DNA from 3 places in the Halomonas huangheensis genome. Region 1 is predicted to be linked to each of the others. Evidence: predicted binding sites of a transcription regulator. Region 1 holds the regulator's gene; each other region holds the start of a gene.

Region 1 (5,693 bases):
GGCGACTGGGCCCTGTAGGACAGTTACGTTGTCTGGTGGATGACGCTGCGTTGGCTTTCCCTGGTTCGGCTGCCTCGGACCCCGTTTCCTCAAAGCCGGGCTCCTCGATCCCGGGGAGTGCGAGTATGTCTTCGGGCCGGATCGGGCTCGAGGCGCAGTTATCGGCGGTACCCGGGCGGTGGGAGTGGCGGAGCCCGGGGCGGGAGCATTGGCAGCCGATCAAGTTGCAGTGTGTGGCGCTCGGTCCCCGGTTGATTGCCTTGCGCTGGAGTGGTTCGACGATCTGGCTCTGGCCGGACGCCATGGCGGATGACGAGCGCCACGCGCTGCGTCGTCATCTATCCGGGTATCCGTTGTATCCAGGTGTCCGCTGAGCTCTTGCCTTGATGAGTTTCTGCCTTGGTGAGCTTCAGGAAAACGGGAGAGACAGCTGTAGTCGGGCTTCTTCCGGCACTAGCCTCACTCCGACACCCAGCAGACGTACAGGACGTCGGGCGCGCTGCCAGGCCTGTTCCAGTAGATGGTCGAAGTTTTCCAGTTCGGGTGCCAGCCCGCGTGCTTCCAGGTTGGTGGTGGTGAAGTCGTCGAAGCGAATCTTGACGAATAAGCACAGCAGCGGCGGGTTGCCGTTGCGCGAAACGCGTTCGCTCAGCTTCTCGCAGAGTGGTGTCAGGGCTCCCTTGACGCTTGGCAGGTCAGGCAGATCACGTTCGAAAGTGGTTTCTACACTGATCGATTTACGCTCGCGTTCGATGTTGATCGGGCGCTCATCGATACCGCGCGACATCTCATACAGGCGGCGACCGAATTTGCCGAATTCATCAAGCAGTTTCTCGATCGGCAGCGCTCGCAGGTCCTCGCAGGTGTGAATGTTCATGGCTTCCATGCGAGCACTGGTCGCGGGGCCGACGCCATGCAACTTCTTGACCGGCAGAGTGCGCACGAAAGCATCGACCTGGTCCGGGCGAATCACCGTCAGCCCATCCGGCTTTTCCCAGTCACTGGCAATCTTGGCCAGAAAGCGTGCCGGAGCCGCACCTACTGATACCGTTATACCCGTGCGCTTGAGGCACTCGGCCTTGAGCCATTGCGCCATCCAGGTGGCGCTGCCCTGGAAAGCCTCGACATCCGTCACATCCAGATAGGCTTCATCCAGTGACAGCGGCTCAACCAATGGCGTTAACTCATGAAAGATCGCCTGAATCCGTGCCGATACTTCACGATACTTGTCGAAATTCGGCGGGACGAGGGTTAGCTCCGGGCACAGACGTAGTGCCCGAGCGGTAGGCATCGCCGAGTGAATACCGAACTTGCGTGCCGGATAGTTGCAAGTCGTGATGACTCCACGCCGTTCAGCGGACCCGCCCACCGCTAGAGGAATATCTCGCAACGCTGGATTGTCGCGCATCTCCACCGCGGCATAGAAGCAGTCACAGTCGGCGTGAAGGATCTTGCGAATAGGCATGGATATCTCTATTCAGCTACGAGCTACGAGCAGCTCGGGCTGTAAGCTGTAAGCCTCAAGCTGTAAGTAAATCCCTGTTCGGGAGAGCCATGGCCTGTGAACTGTGGGGCATCACTGTACAGCTCGTAGCTCGCGGCTCGTTACCCCAGTGACTGTCCGCTGCCGCCGCGTATCACTCCTACTCCAATGCCTTCAATCGACAGGCTGTCCTGGCGCAGGTCGAGTTGAATCGGGGCGAAGTCTTCGTTTTCGGCTTCGAGGGTTACCCGATAGCCATCGCGCTGGAAGCGCTTGACGGTGACTTCTTCCTCGAGGCGTGCCACCACAATCTGGCCGTTGCGAATTCGCTCGGTGCGATGCACGGCCAGCAGGTCACCTTCGAGGATGCCGATATCCTTCATCGACAGGCCGCGAACGCGCAGCAGATAGTCGGCGCGCGGGGTGAAGTATTCCGGAGGTAGGGGGCAGTAGCGGTCGATATGCTCGGCAGCAAGAATCGGACTACCAGCTGCTACTTCACCGATTATCGGCAACCCCTGGGGAGAGCTGGCTTCAGGCTGCGAATCTGAACTGTTGGCAGGATCGCTCTCCTGGGCTGGCAGACGGATACCACGCGAGGTGCCGCGAATTACTCGGATGGCGCCTTTGCGCTCGAGGGCGCGTAGATGCTCTTCTGCTGCGTTGGGAGAACGGAAGCCAAGCGCACGCGAGATTTCGGCGCGGGTTGGCGGATAACCGAGCTCGTTCATGGTCTTGACGATAAAGTCATAGACGTTCTGTTGGCGAGGAGTCAGGGGACGTGTCATTCGGCCTCCCTCAGGCGGCGAGGTTGTGAAGATGAAACTGTGGCCTTCAACGCCACAGGCCCGGTGATCATGGGACTTTATCTGCCAGGCATCTGGCCATGGTCAGACACGTTACTTGGTTAAGTATACAGTATGGACGCCTATCCAGTAAAAATGTTCCTTGCGGGTAATTCCATGGCCTGTTTCAAACATCATCTTCACCACACTGATTGTGGCATCGCGCTTGCTCGCATACACTTTTGGAAGAATTCAAACAATTGTTTCCAACCGGGAAGCGGCAGTGGGTGAATTCAGTATCGGCAACCGGCGCTCTCCCCGCGCCATTTCACCTTCAGCTTTTCCTCTGAAAACGGAGCCTGATTATGGGCCAGCCTGACACCATGACCCGTATCCTCGACACCGCCGAGGTGCTTTTTGCTGAACGTGGCTTCGCTGAAACCTCTCTGCGCAACATCACCGGCAAGGCCAAGGTCAACCTGGCTGCGGTCAACTACCACTTCGGTTCAAAGAAGTCGTTGATCCAGGCAGTATTTGCCCGTTATCTGGAGCCGTTTTCCGAGCGCTTCCACGCAGCGATCGATGCGCTGGAGGCGGATTATGGCGAGAAGGTCATTCCCCTTGAGGTGTTGCTGGAAACCATGGCGCGCACTGTGCTGGAGGTTCCTGCCGAGAAGCACAGTCTCAAGGTATTCATGCGCCTGCTGGGGCTGGCCTATAGTCAGGCGCAGGGGCACTTGCGCCGTTATATTCAGGATGAATTCGGTACCGTCTTTACACGTTTTGTAGCCCTCGTGCGCGAGGCGACCCCAGAGCTGCCGGACGCCGAGCGTTTCTGGCGTCTGCACTTTGTACTGGGGACCGTCATATTTACCTTCTCTGGCCTGGATGCGCTGCGTGATATCGCCGAAAAGGACTATGGTGAGCATGTCTCGGTCAGGGATCTGGTGCGGCGTATGAGTCCGGTTGTCGTTGCGGCCATGAATGCGCCGCTGCCGGAAGGTGGTCTGGAGCAGGCAGAATCCACTAGCGCCTTGGTCAGTGAAGGGAAAGGAGCGGTGAACTGATGCATACACCGGCGCTTGATGCACTGCCGCCAACAGAAGGGAGCTGGGTGGAGGTCAACACCGACACTCAGCGCCTGACGTTCTGGCGCGGCGAGCAACAGGATTGGCATTGTTCAGTGTCTACCGGGGAAGCGGGCACCGGTCAGCGTGAAGGTAGCGGTCAGACACCTCTAGGCTGGCATGTGATACGCGCCTCGATTGGCGCAGACCAGCCTCGCGGCACGGTTTTTCGAGGACGGCGGTCCACCGGAGAGGTCTATGATCAGGCGCTTGGCACCACCCACCCGGAGCGGGATTGGATCCTGACACGGATTCTCTGGTTATCCGGCTTGGAGCCGGGGTTCAATCGAGGTGGTCAGGTCGACTCCCAGCGTCGCTATATCTATTTCCATGGCACCCCGTCAGACCGCCCAATGGGCATCGCAGCCTCCCATGGTTGCATCCGCATGCGTGACGACGACCTGCTGCGACTGTTCGCTGACGCCCCCCCAGGCACCCCAGTCTGGCTGCATGACTGAGCACCAGACCGACCGTAAGCACTGAGTCTAGAGCTGCGAGTTGTACAGCGCTGCTTCGCGGTTAAAAGGCAAGACCTCGGTGTTTGCTTTTTCGAGGGCACACCAACGATTCTTCTTGTCTCTTGTCTCTTGTCTCTTGTCTCTTGTCTCTTGTCTCTTGTCTCTTGTCTCTTGTCTCTTACCTCTTACCTCTTACCTCTTGTCTCTTACCTCTTACCTCTTACCCCTTATAACTCCTACCTACATCACATTCCCCAGTTCGAGAATGGGTAGGTACATCGACAGTATCAACCCGCCCACCAGCACTCCCAGCACCACGATGATCAGTGGTTCGAGAAGTGTCGTCAGCGTATCGGCACGTCGTTCAACGTCTTCCTCATAGTATTCCGCCAGGCGTGTCAGCATGGTATTCAGCGTGCCCGACTCCTCGCCGATCCGAACCAGCTGAATGGCCAACGTCGGGAATTGCCGGCTGTTGTGCATCGCAAAGTACAGCTGCTGCCCGCTGGCGATATCCTCTCTGATGGCGTTGATGGCCTGGCGATAGATATGGCTGTCGGTGGCGCCGCTGGCGGTGGTTAGCCCGTCCACCAACGGAACGTCGGCGGCATGGGTGGCGGATAGCGTACGGCAGAAGCGAGCCACGGCAGCGCGCTCCAACACCATGCCAATCGCCGGAAGCCGCCTCATCATGCGCTCGGTGGCTAATCGCAGTGTGGGGGAGCGATACAGTCCCGCCCGCAGAAGAAAGCCACATGACACCGCCAGCAGGCTCGCCGTGAGCCACCACTCTCGTGCCAACGCCGAAAGCGACAATGTCATTCTCGTCAGTGGTGGTAATTCGGCGCCGAAGCTGGCGAACATCTGTTCGAATTGTGGCACGACCCTGGTCAGTAGAATGGCGGTGATCAACAGGCCCACCAGTACCACGCAGGCGGGATACCACAGAGCCTTGCGCACTCGTCCTGCAAGCGACTCTCGACGTTCCAGGTGCTCGGCCAGTCGTTTCAGCAGTTGGTCAAGACGACCGGACTGTTCGCCGGCCTCCACCATGCTGCAATACAGGGCATCGAAGTGCCGAGGGAAGTGGTGCAGGGCCCGCGATAAACTGGCGCCGTCGGAAACCTGTTGGCGTAGATTCAGCACCAGCGACCGCATGGCGGGATTGTTGAGGCTTGTTGCCAGTACCCCCAGCGCCTGAGGCAGTGGAATGCTGGCCTGTAACAGTTCGGCCAGCTGGCGGGAGAAATGCATGATGTCACGTGGCTGAATGCGCCCACGGCGAGAGCGCCAGCGACGCCCCTGGCGCAGGCCTTTTACCGCAATGCCCTGATCGCGCAGTTGTTGCTGTATCTCGCTGCGCTGGTGAGCAACGATCTCACCGGAGAGCCGCCGGCCATCCTTGCTGCGTCCGGTCCAGTGCCAGTGATAGAGCTCCATTCCCCGAGGTGATTGATGTTTCATTCTTCACCTCTGGCAGCGTGGTTGTGTCGGCATTGCGGTGATTGGGCGACACGGTGCAGCTCGTTCAGGCTGGTGACGCCGTTCAACACCAACTCCAGACCGCTTTGCCACAGGTTCCGGTGGCCTTCGTTCTGGGCCAGCAGCCTCAGCTCATCAGTGCCGGCGTACTCAAGAATGCGCTGGCGGATTGCGGGGCTGATGGGCACGACCTCAAAAATCCCGGTTCGGCCACGATAGCCTTCATTGCAGTGTGCGCAGCCCTGAGGGGCGTAAAGGGTGGCCGTCTCACACCGAGCGGCATCAAGACCCAGGTGGGCACGCGCGTCGGAGGACAGCTCCTCCGGTCGTCGGCAGTGAGGACAAAGTGTGCGCACCA
Region 2 (5,693 bases), 1.9 Mb from region 1:
GAGAGGCCTTGTGTCATATCTTCGCCAAAGCGCCGCCGCAAGACCTCACTGGCCCGCTCGCTCCAGTCTACTCCCTGCTGCCTCTCGAGTTCGACCAGGCTCTGGCGTGCCAACTGGCGATCTACGCCTCGCCGCCCCAGCTCAGCCAGCATCTTGATCGGCCCCTGACCGCGTAGTATCCGATCGCGCAGCAAGCACTCGGCGAAACGCTCATCACTCTGCAGCCCTTCATCGGCAAGCTGCTGCAGGGCATCAGCCACTGCGTCACCATCGTGACCTCTTGCCCTCAAGCGTTCCGTCAGCTCGTGACGTGAATATTCACGCCTCGCCAGCAGACGAATGGCATCACCTCGCGGCGTGCTGTCAGCAGCTTTCGCAACATCCCACATCGGTCGGCCTATTCATCAAATACGCATCATCAGATACGCATCGGGCCCCGCCATGCGGAGCCCGAGTGATTCTACCATTATTTCCTGCACCACTCTCGCCACCACTACCACTGCTCTGGTGGCAGATACCGCTACAGCAAGTCATCACCGAGATCTTCACCCACAGGAAGCTCTGCAACCTCTTCCTTCTCATCCTTCTTCGCATCAGGCTGAGACAGCAACTGAGCACGAATCTGGGTCTCGATCTCGTTCAAGATCGCCGGATTGTCCTCGAGGAACTGAGCGGAGTTGGCCTTGCCTTGACCAATCTTGTTGCCTTGATAGCTGTACCAGGCCCCCGCTTTATCGACCAGTTTGCACTGCACACCCAAATCGATCACTTCACCGGCATGATAGATGCCCTTGCCATACAGAATCTGGAACTCGGCTTGACGGAACGGCGGTGCCACCTTGTTCTTGACCACCTTGACGCGAGTCTCGTTACCCACGACCTCATCGCCCTGCTTGACCGAACCGGTACGCCGGATATCCAGACGCACACTGGCGTAGAACTTGAGCGCGTTACCACCGGTCGTGGTCTCCGGGCTACCGAACATGACCCCGATCTTCATGCGGATCTGGTTGATGAACACCACCATGCAGTTGGCGTTCTTGATATTGCCGGTGATCTTGCGCAATGCCTGAGACATCAAACGAGCCTGGAGGCCAACGTGGGAGTCACCCATCTCACCTTCAATCTCGGCGCGTGGCGTCAGTGCCGCCACAGAATCGATGATGATCACGTCGACACCACCGGAACGTACCAGCATGTCGCAGATTTCCAGCGCCTGCTCGCCCGTATCCGGCTGCGAGACCAACAGGTCATCCAGGTTGACGCCCAGCTTCTCGGCATAACTCGGATCCAGTGCATGCTCGGCGTCAATGAAGGCACAGGTCTTGCCATCACGCTGCGCCTGGGCAATCACGGACAGGGTCAGAGTCGTCTTGCCCGAGGATTCCGGACCGAATATCTCGACCACACGGCCATAGGGCAAACCACCAATGCCCAAAGCGATATCCAGCCCCAGGGAGCCGGTGGAGACCGAGGGCATGACAACGCGCGGCGCATCACCGAGCCGCATGACGGTACCCTTGCCGAACTGGCGATCGATCTGGGAAAGAGCGGCGTTCAGCGCCTTCGTACGATTTTCATCCTGCGCCATGGTGGAGCTCCTGTTACCGGTTATCTGTTGACCGTTGTCCTCGAAGTCGCTCGGCGACCCGACAAATTACTGTATGGCTGAACAGTAGTATGACGAAAAATTCCGGCGGCGACCAGTCTTTCGCGTGGTCATGAACAATCCTCCGAAGAATGCACTATCGGGGCTATGCCAAACGCTCGAGCAAACCTTCCAGCGCGGTTACCACTGACTGCTGCCGTACCGCAGATCGATCGCCCTCGAACAGGAAGCGCTGCGCATCAACCCGCCCCTTGACGCTCCACGCCAGCCACACGGTGCCCACCGGCTTCTCAGCACTACCTCCCCCCGGGCCAGCGACACCACTGATCGCCACCCCGGCCTGAGCACCGCTATCGGTACAAGCACCTGCCACCATGGACTCGACCACAGCCTCACTGACTGCGCCGTGCTGCTCGAGTATCGCTGTCGACACCCCCAGCAGGCGAGTCTTGGCCGCATTGGAGTAGGTAACATAGCCCGCCTCGAACCACTCCGAGCTGCCAGCAATATCGGTAATCGCCGCCGCGACTCCGCCACCGGTGCAGGACTCCGCAGCGGTGACACTGATCCCCAGCTCGAGACATCTCTGGCCCAGGCGTTCTGCAAGAGACTGCGATGCTTTCAACAATTCAGACATATAGCCAATGCCTCAGAACCAACACGGCGCCCTACTCGGCGCCGCATTGGTCGTCATGAAATGGTAGGTGCATGCAATCAACAACCGAGCGTCCAGCATCAGCGTCTGGCGATGATCCACACCGCGTGAACAATGCCGGGGATATAGCCGAGAAGCGTCAGTAGAATATTGAGCCAGAAGTGCAGACCAAACCCCACTTGCAGGAACACCCCTACCGGAGGAAGAAGAATGGCCAGAATAATGCGAATAACGTCCATATACGCGCTCCTTTAGCTAGTCAGTCATGTACAGGATCTGCACAAGGCAAGCAGAATGCTACCAACCGGTGTCGTCAATCATGGATGTCACCGATTGATGTCACCATAGCCGAAACAGCGTAACCGTGGGGCCCGATCACTACAAATCACTCGGTGGCAAGTTCACGCAATTTTCAACATTGTCACGGCTCGGGACACACTGTTACGGCTCAGGGCACGCTGTCACAACTCTGGACAAATTGCCCAGCGTTACGTTCCCTGCGGTTGTACTGAATCAACCACAGGACCAGTATCTCCTGCGATTGGGCACATTGAGCTGTAAGCTCCGGAAGGCCTGAACGGCTACAGAATGCCCGTGTCGTCGTGCTATTCTGTGCGATCGCCAGACGCCCATGACGACAAGCCACTCGCCACAGGAATCATCAAGTCCCAATGAACGACATGGCCAAGCCCAGCCCCCCCGCCCATACGCCAATGATGACCCAGTTCCTCAAGATCAAGCGGGAGCATCCCGAGGTGCTGTTGTTCTATCGCATGGGCGATTTCTACGAGCTGTTCTTCGACGATGCCAGGCGCGCCTCGGCGCTGCTCGACATCACCTTGACCCAGCGCGGGCAGTCGGCGGGCAAGCCTATTCCCATGGCCGGCATACCCTATCATAGCGCCGAAGGATATCTGGCACGGCTGGTTGCGGCTGGCGAATCGGTGGCAATCTGTGAGCAGATCGGTGACCCGGCAACCTCAAAGGGTCCGGTCGAGCGCAAGGTAGTGCGCATTGTCACTCCCGGCACTCTGTATGACGAAGCACTGCTGGATGCCCGTCGTGACAACCTGTTGGTCGCTATCGCTCCCACTGGCGAACATATCGGCATCGCCTGGCTGGAGCTGTCCAGCGGACGTTTCAGTGTTCTCGAAATCGACAGCGAAGCCGAGCTGCTGGGCGAACTGACACGTCTCGATCCTGCCGAACTGCTGGTCGCAGAAAGCCAGACGCTGCCAGGCGCCCTCTCCGAACGCCGAGGCCTGCGTCGCCAGAGCGATTGGCTGTTTGACCTGGAAAGCTCCACGCGCGTGCTGTGCGATCAGTTCGGCGTCCAGGATCTACGCGGCTTCGGCTGCGCCCACTTACAGGCCGGGATCATCGCAGCGGGAGTATTGATCGATTATGCCCGCGACACACAGCGCAGTGCTCTGCCCCACGTCACCTCTCTCGGTGTCGAGAACCGCGATGATGCGGTGGTCATCGACGCCGCCAGCCGCCGCAACCTGGAGATCGACACCAATCTCGGCGGCAATAGCGACAACACGCTGGCCAGCGTGCTCGACACCACCACTACTGCCATGGGATCACGCCTCCTGAAGCGCTGGCTGAACCGGCCCTTGCGTGATCGTCAGCAGGTGCAGGGACGCCAGGCCGCCATCTCACTGCTGCTGGATCGCGACGATTACCAGGGGCTGCGCGACGAGCTCAAGGCCATCGGTGATGTCGAGCGCATCCTTGCACGAGTGGCTCTCTATAGCGCTCGCCCACGCGATCTGGCCCGTCTTCGCGACGCCTTCAATGCCCTCCCGGCGCTGGAGGGCAACCTGACCACATTTGCCGAAGGCACTGCATTAGACGACCTCAGGCAGCATATTCACCCCTACCCTGAACTCGCCGACACGCTGACCCGGGCCCTGATCGACAATCCCCCGGTGGTGATTCGCGATGGCGGTGTGATCGCCGATGGTTTCGATGCCGAACTGGATGAGTATCGCGGCCTTGCCGAGCATGCCGGCGACTACCTGGTGCAGCTCGAGACCGGAGAGCGTGAGCGCACCGGACTAGCAAGCCTCAAGGTCGGCTACAACCGGGTCCATGGCTACTACATCGAAATTCCTCGCTCCCAGGCGCGCGAGGTGCCGGTTGACTATATCCGTCGCCAGACGCTGAAAAATGCCGAACGCTTCATCATCCCCGAACTCAAGGAGTTCGAGGACAAGGCGCTATCGGCAAAGTCCCGCGCCCTCGCTCGCGAAAAGCTGCTCTATGATGGATTGCTCGACAACCTGAATGCCCAGCTTGGTGAGATGCAGGCTACCGGCCGAGCGCTGGCCGCACTGGATGTACTCTGCGCGCTTGCCGAACGTGCTCGAGCACTGGACCTTGTAAGCCCTACGCTTGCTGAAGCGCCAGGCATCGACATCCTCGGCGGCCGTCACCCGGTTGTCGAACAGGTCAGTGACAACCCCTTCGTCCCCAATGATCTGCGTATGGACGATGAGCGTCGCATGCTGGTGATTACCGGCCCCAACATGGGGGGTAAATCAACCTATATGCGCCAGGCCGCACTGATCACCCTGTTGGCCCACGTAGGCAGCTTCGTGCCTGCCGACTCCGCCACCATTGGCCCGGTGGACCGCATTTTCACTCGAATAGGCTCCAGCGACGATCTTGCTGGCGGACGCTCAACCTTCATGGTCGAGATGACCGAAACCGCGAATATTCTGCACAATGCCACTGAACAAAGCCTGGTGCTGATGGATGAGATCGGGCGTGGCACCAGTACCTTCGACGGTCTGTCCCTCGCCTGGGCCAGCGCGGAACACCTGACTCAAACTCGAGCCTTTACCCTGTTTGCCACCCACTACTTCGAGATGACCGCGCTGGCCGAGCAGGCAACGACGGTGGCCAACGTGCATCTGACTGCCGCAGAACACAATGATGGAATCATCTTCATGCACCGCGTCGAAGAGGGCCCCGCCAGCCAGAGCTATGGCCTACAGGTGGCACAATTGGCGGGGGTTCCTCAGTCAGTCATTACTGCCGCCCGAGCCCGCCTCGCGACGCTCGAACAGCACGAAGTCGATCTGGGGCATACACAGTTACAGAACACCCATATGCCAGGCACTCCCCAGCAAGCTGATTTGTTTGCCAGTGCGCCTCACCCGCTGCTCGAGCAACTGTCAGAGCTGGCAGTGGATGAGCTGACACCGCGCCAGGCACTTGAGCTGCTCTATCAGTGGAAAGCCGCACTCTGAACCATCTGCAACCTGGAAGCAGGCAAGGCTTGCCCCCTTCCGACCCGCAGGACTAGAATGTGGCACTCGAAGACCGTGATTATAAAAACACCATCTCGATATAACCAAACGAGCTAATCGTGATCAGCGCGGCAACAAGCCCGCAAGACCACGAACTGGCGCCCGGCAT
Region 3 (5,693 bases), 330 kb from region 1:
CGAGCGTTGCGAGATTCATCTGGACCTGCGTGACGCGTCGAGCCAGTAACTGCTGGCTCGACGCGTCTTGAACCGCGTTGCCCTCATGAAGAAGGACTGTCAGCCGTTTCTGTCTCTCCAGAATTGGTAGGGGAGGGAGGCATCAGTCGGGGTGGCAGCGGCTGGCGGCGTGCCTCCGTTGACGGGCCATAATGCGTTGCCAGGTAGGTGAGGATGGTGTCTTCCATCTCGGGGCTGAATGGCCATAGGCCCTGAGTTTCCTGCATCCACTTGATGGTATCGGCCCAGTGTGAGCGGCTACCGCGGTTCTGGGTTACCAGCCGTGCGGAGTGGCACACCGTGCAGTGACCCTTGACGATTTCCCAGCCTTCGGCCATTACCAGACCGCTGTCGGGGTCCAGCGGCAGGTCAGTATCTTCCGCCGCCTGGCTCGCCATGGAAAAGCCTGCCGTCAGCACAATGACCAGGCCGATGATGTGATAGCGTAATGGCGCCATGATCTCAGCTCCTCAGGCCACCTGGACCGCGATGCGATGACAGGCATTGTTGAGGTAGCCCTTGGGGTTCCAGCCCGGTAGAACCATGGGTTGCGAGCGTCCTTCATTGTCCACTGCGCGCGCCCATATCTCGTAGTAGCCGGGCTCGGGAAAAGTGATTTCCGAAGTGAAGCGCTGCCATGCGAGGCGATTGGGGGCATCCTTGAGAGATGCTTCCTGCCAGGTGGCTCCGAAGTCGATCGATACGTGAACGGTAGAGACCGACAGGTCGCCAGCCCAGGCATGGCCACGGACTTCCAGCGACTGATCGAGAGCATGCTCGATGCCGGAGCGCGGGAAGGTGATCAATGACTTCACCGGCATCGTCTCGATGGTCTCGAACTCTTCCTCGCTGAGCTCGGTACCGGGGGCAACCGGGTGTTTCGGCACGCTGTAGGACGGCGGAGCCATCTTGGCGCCATCATGCTTCTGATTGCGTATCACGATTCTGCTGAGCCATTTGCCGGATACCGAGCCGGGCCAGCCGCCCATGACCAGTCGCAGCGGATAGCCGTTCTGGTAGGGAATGTCCTCGTCATTCATCGCCCAGGCGATCAACGACTCATCCTCCAGCGCCTTGCTCATCGGCACGCCACGCGAGATCGGGGCCTTGTCCGAGCCGACGCTGACACTCTTGTCCGCACCGTAATAGCCTATATAGACCGCATCATCGGCAATGCCACAGGCCTCCAGCACATCACGCAACCTGACACCGGTGAAGGTGGGGCAGGCGACAGCTCCTATGGTCCACTGGTTGCCACCAGCAGCGGGGATGAACTCGCTACGTCCATTGCCGCCGCATTCGATCTGCAACTGATAGGTGTGTGTCTCGAAGCGTTCCTTGAGCTCGGCAATGGTGAAGGTGGTGGGGTTCTGGCAGGATTCTCCGGCGATCTCCAGCGTCCACGTGTCGGGATCGATATCCTCGCGTGGCGGCGGCGTGCCGTTGTTGCGCACGAACATGTAGCGAGCAGGCGTGATGTCATCGTCCAGCAAGTGAGCAGGCGTTTCGGCGTTGATTGGACGATCATTGAGGACCGTCAGCCCCTCCTTGCCCTCAATACTGAACGGCTCATCGCTCTGGGCCAGTGCTACAGGAATCAGCCCCTGAGGCATCAAGTGGGCAAAGGGGATACCTGATCCCAACGCTGCTGCCATGGCTGCTAGTCCGGAGCGCTTCAGAAAGCCGCGTCTTGTTACGGGTTGGGCCTTGCGTCCCCACAGTAAACGGTCCGCTTCAACAGGGTCTCGGGCGTAAAGCGCATGAATCCCCTGTTCCTGTTTCTTGTCCATTATGGCTCTCCATACACTGCTATATCGTTATATCGTTATATAGTTATTCCATATAAAGCATAGCCTGGACGAGCACGGAGAAAAGCGACTGTGCTGAATCTGGCGATCTGATGTGAACGTGTACCGTGAGCACAGCGACAGCACTCAGAATAGACTGCCCTGAACATGCGGCGGACGGAAAGCGTTGGTATCGAGGGTGTATGGCGTGCGGCCAGGTAGACCAAGGCGCCGACATGCCTTCTGGAAGCGCTGCGAGAGTAGCTCGGCACATACTCCCTCACCACGCATACGGTGTCCGAAGCGACTGTCATATTCGGCGCCGCCTCGGCATTGCCGGATAAGACTCATGACTCGGCCTGCACGCTCTGGATAATGCGTGGCCAGCCAGTCTTCGAACAGTGGCGCGACTTCCAGCGGCAGGCGCAGCAGCATCCAACTGGCGCTGACTGCTCCGGCATCGTGGGCAGCGGCCAGCAAGCGCTCCATTTCATGATCGGTGAGCCCCGGAATCACAGGCGAAATCAGGGTTCCCGCCGGGACACCAGCTCGATTGAGGCTGGCAATGACCTTGAGGCGTGCTTCGGGACTTGCCGCTCGCGGTTCGAGGTGGCGTTTCAGGTCGCGATCCAGACTGGTCAGACTGACGAAGACCTGTACCAATCGGTGGCGTGCCATTTCAGTCAGCAGATCAAGGTCGCGTAGAACGAGACTGCCCTTGGTGACGATCGTCAGCGGATGTCGGCACTCCAGCAACAGCTCAAGCAGTTCACGAGTCGTACCCAGATCCGCCTCGATGGGTTGATAGCAATCGGTATTGCCGGACAGGTTGATGGGACGGCACTCATAGCCTGGTTTGCAGAGCTCTTCGCGCAGGCGTTCCACCAGCCCGGTGCGGGCAATCAACCTGGTCTCGAAGTCCAGCCCCGGTGACATGTCCCAATAGGCATGACTCGGTCTGGCGTAACAATAGATACAGCCGTGTTCGCAGCCGCGATAGGGGTTGAGGGAACGGTCAAAGGGTAGATCCGGCGAACGGTTCCAGGACAGCGCACTACGTGCCTGTTCCTCGGCGATAACCGTGGCGATGCGTGTCTCTGCGGGTTCCTGCCACCAGCCGTCATCCACCGCTTCACTGTGGGTTGGTGCGAAGCGATTGGCTGGGTCGAGGGTAGCGCCGCGCCCCTTGTAGGCTGGCCGGGAGGTATCTGAGCCCATGATCGTGCTCTCTGCCATTGGGTATATGTATAAATATATAGTTTATGCTCGGGGCTGCAATATCGATATGGGCACAAAGGGTGCTGTTGTAATCAGTTCGATATTTTTGTTATGTTATATCATAACTAATGTGTTTAATGTATATTAGTAACTGCCTCGAATAGGGTACTCCATTTCCGCCACCTGGATATCGATACATGAAGCTCGCGTGTCACGCTCTGGCAATGTTGTCTATTCTGCCCGCTACCCTTGCCATGGCAGACTCTGACGATTATCCGTTGTCTCTCGCCAACTGTGGCAGAGAGATCAGCTTCGTATCGGCACCGGAGCGGGTGGTGACGATCGGACAATCCGCCACCGAAATCCTCTATGCGTTGGGGGAGGGTGACAAGGTTGTCGGCACCTCGGTGTGGTTCAACCCGGTATTGCCGCAGTTCCGTGAGATCAATGCCGGTATCGAGCGTATTGCCGACAATGATCCCAGCTTCGAAGCAGTGGTGAATCGTAAACCCGATCTTGTCGCTGTCCAGTATGAGTGGCATGTCGGCCCCACTGGCAGCGTTGCCACCCGGAGCCAATTTCATGACTTGGGCATCGCCAGCTACATCATGCCCGCCGATTGCGATACCAAGAATAATGCCACCGGTGGTGACGGTACCCGCGTCGCCGCCTTTTCCACGGACTCGATCTACAAGGGCATCACCGAGCTGGCGATGATCATGGATGCCCGGCAGCAGGGCGATGCGCTGGTCGCAGAGCTCAAGTCTCGTGAGAGCCGTGCCATCACCCGCGCTGAAGGGCTTGAGCTCCCGGACGATCTGTCGGCGGTGTTCTGGTTCTCGTCTCCTGATGCGGCGACTGATCCTTATGTCGCTGGCCGTCTGGGGGCGCCGGGTTACATGATGGACAAGCTCGGCATTCGCAATGTGATTGAATCCGATGAGGAGTGGCCTACCGTCGGCTGGGAGACCATCGCCAGAGCTGATCCGGACATCATTGTGGTCGCGCGTATGGATCGCCGCCGTTATCCTGCCGATGATGTCGAGAGTAAGCTTGATTTTCTGCACAGCGATCCTGTGGCCCGTGAAATGTCGGCGGTAAGGAATGGACATATTGTGGAAATGGATGCCCACGCCATGAGTGCGACCATGCGGACGATTTTCGGCCTCGAGACATTGGCCGATGCCCTGTCGACCATGTCCTTGTCACCATGATGAATACTGCACTTGTTTCCCTGGCGCTGCCGAGGGAGTTCCGTTGGCGTTGGGTGTGGTTGACGCCGCTGATCCTGTTTGGCGCATTGATTGCCGGCACCGCTATCGGAGAGACATCGATCTCGATGGCGACTGTCCTCAAGGTGTTGGCCAATCAGTTGTTGGGTGCGAACTATGTGGTCGATCGGATAGATGCTGGCATCATCTGGAACTACCGTCTGAGTCGTGCCATCGTTGCCGCTGGCTGCGGTGCCGGGCTGGCGCTGGCCGGTGTCGTTCTGCAGGCACTATTACGCAATCCGCTGGCCGATCCGTATCTGATGGGAATATCGGCGGGTGCCTCGACCGGCGCGGTGGCCGTGACTGTCGTCGGTATCGGTGCCGGCGCTTTCACTCTCTCGGCAGGCGCCTTTGCCGGGGCCGGGCTGGCGTTTGCTCTGGTGGTGCTGTTGGCCCATGTGGCCAGCGGTGGTGCCTGGAGCGGGCGTAGCAGCCAGGCGAACGGAGTCATCATTCTCGCCGGTATTGCCGGCTCACAACTGTTCAGCGCCTTGACTGCCTTCATGATCGCCAAATCTGCCAGTGCCGAGCAGGCCCGCAGCATCATGTTCTGGTTGCTGGGCAATCTCTCCGGCGTACGCTGGGACGACGTGGTGCTGGCGGTGCCCACGGCGCTAGCGGGGCTGTTGATATGCCTGTGGCACAGGCGGGCTCTGGATGTCTTCACCTTTGGTGCCGATAGTGCCGCCTCGATGGGGATTGCTGTGCGCCCGGTGCGCAGCGTGTTGATTGTCAGCATGGCATTGGTGACTGCAGTCATGGTCTCGATGGTCGGTGCCATCGGCTTCGTCGGACTGGTGATCCCACATGCCATGCGCTTTATCGTCGGTAGTCGTCACACTCGTCTGGTACCGGCTTCGGCACTGGCCGGTGCGGTTTTTCTGATCGGCTCGGATATCCTCTCGCGCACGCTGGTGTCAGGGCAGGTATTGCCGATCGGTGTCATCACCTCGCTGATTGGTGCCCCGGCCTTCGCACTGATCATGATCAGAGGCATGAGAAGACGATGAAACTGAGTGCTGAACAGCTCGAATGGACCGTTCAGGGACGCCGGCTGCTGGATAATGTCAGCCTCGAGGTGGAGCCCCGCGAGATGTTTGGCCTTGTCGGCCCAAATGGTTCTGGCAAGACTACATTGCTGCGTCTGCTTGCCGGCTTGCGCAAGCCTCGTCGTGGCGCGGTGATGGTGGATGATCGAGCAATGTCGGGAATGCGCCGGCGGGACATTGCTCGCCACGTAGCTCTGGTCGAGCAGCAGGCCGATACCACGGATCGCGTCACGGCACGCCAGGTCGTGTCGCTGGGACGTACACCATTTCTCTTGCCGCTACGTCCCTGGTCCAGCGACGACGATGCGGTCGTCGAACGTGCGCTG

Evidence for each region. The regulator LexA, encoded in region 1, represses DNA repair genes until DNA is damaged. The targets are predictions, from matches to a motif close to TACTGTNTANNTANACAGTA.
Region 2: a site for LexA is predicted at 1,659-1,678, ahead of recA (recombinase RecA). Genes of this name have one in related genera too.
Region 3: a site for LexA is predicted at 3,068-3,087, ahead of AR456_RS12900 (PA0069 family radical SAM protein). Genes of this name have one in related genera too.

What each region holds. Positions count from the first base shown of each region.
Region 1 covers NZ_CP013106.1:2,624,490-2,630,182, reverse strand. The annotation lists gene AR456_RS11510 (hypothetical protein) at 126-374, shown strand; gene dinB (DNA polymerase IV) at 410-1,459, opposite strand; gene lexA (transcriptional repressor LexA) at 1,606-2,271, opposite strand; gene AR456_RS11495 (TetR/AcrR family transcriptional regulator) at 2,634-3,335, shown strand; gene AR456_RS11490 (L,D-transpeptidase) at 3,335-3,853, shown strand; gene AR456_RS11485 (type II secretion system F family protein) at 4,094-5,317, opposite strand; gene pilB (type IV-A pilus assembly ATPase PilB) at 5,314-5,693, opposite strand, start outside.
Region 2 covers NZ_CP013106.1:694,027-699,719, reverse strand. The annotation lists gene AR456_RS03220 (regulatory protein RecX) at 1-389, opposite strand, end outside; gene recA (recombinase RecA) at 521-1,591, opposite strand; gene AR456_RS03210 (CinA family protein) at 1,755-2,246, opposite strand; gene AR456_RS20805 (YqaE/Pmp3 family membrane protein) at 2,345-2,503, opposite strand; gene mutS (DNA mismatch repair protein MutS) at 2,936-5,524, shown strand.
Region 3 covers NZ_CP013106.1:2,959,020-2,964,712, reverse strand. The annotation lists gene AR456_RS12910 (hypothetical protein) at 84-497, opposite strand; gene AR456_RS12905 (sulfite oxidase) at 510-1,829, opposite strand; gene AR456_RS12900 (PA0069 family radical SAM protein) at 1,974-3,044, opposite strand; gene AR456_RS12895 (ABC transporter substrate-binding protein) at 3,242-4,258, shown strand; gene AR456_RS12890 (FecCD family ABC transporter permease) at 4,255-5,328, shown strand; gene AR456_RS12885 (ABC transporter ATP-binding protein) at 5,325-5,693, shown strand, end outside.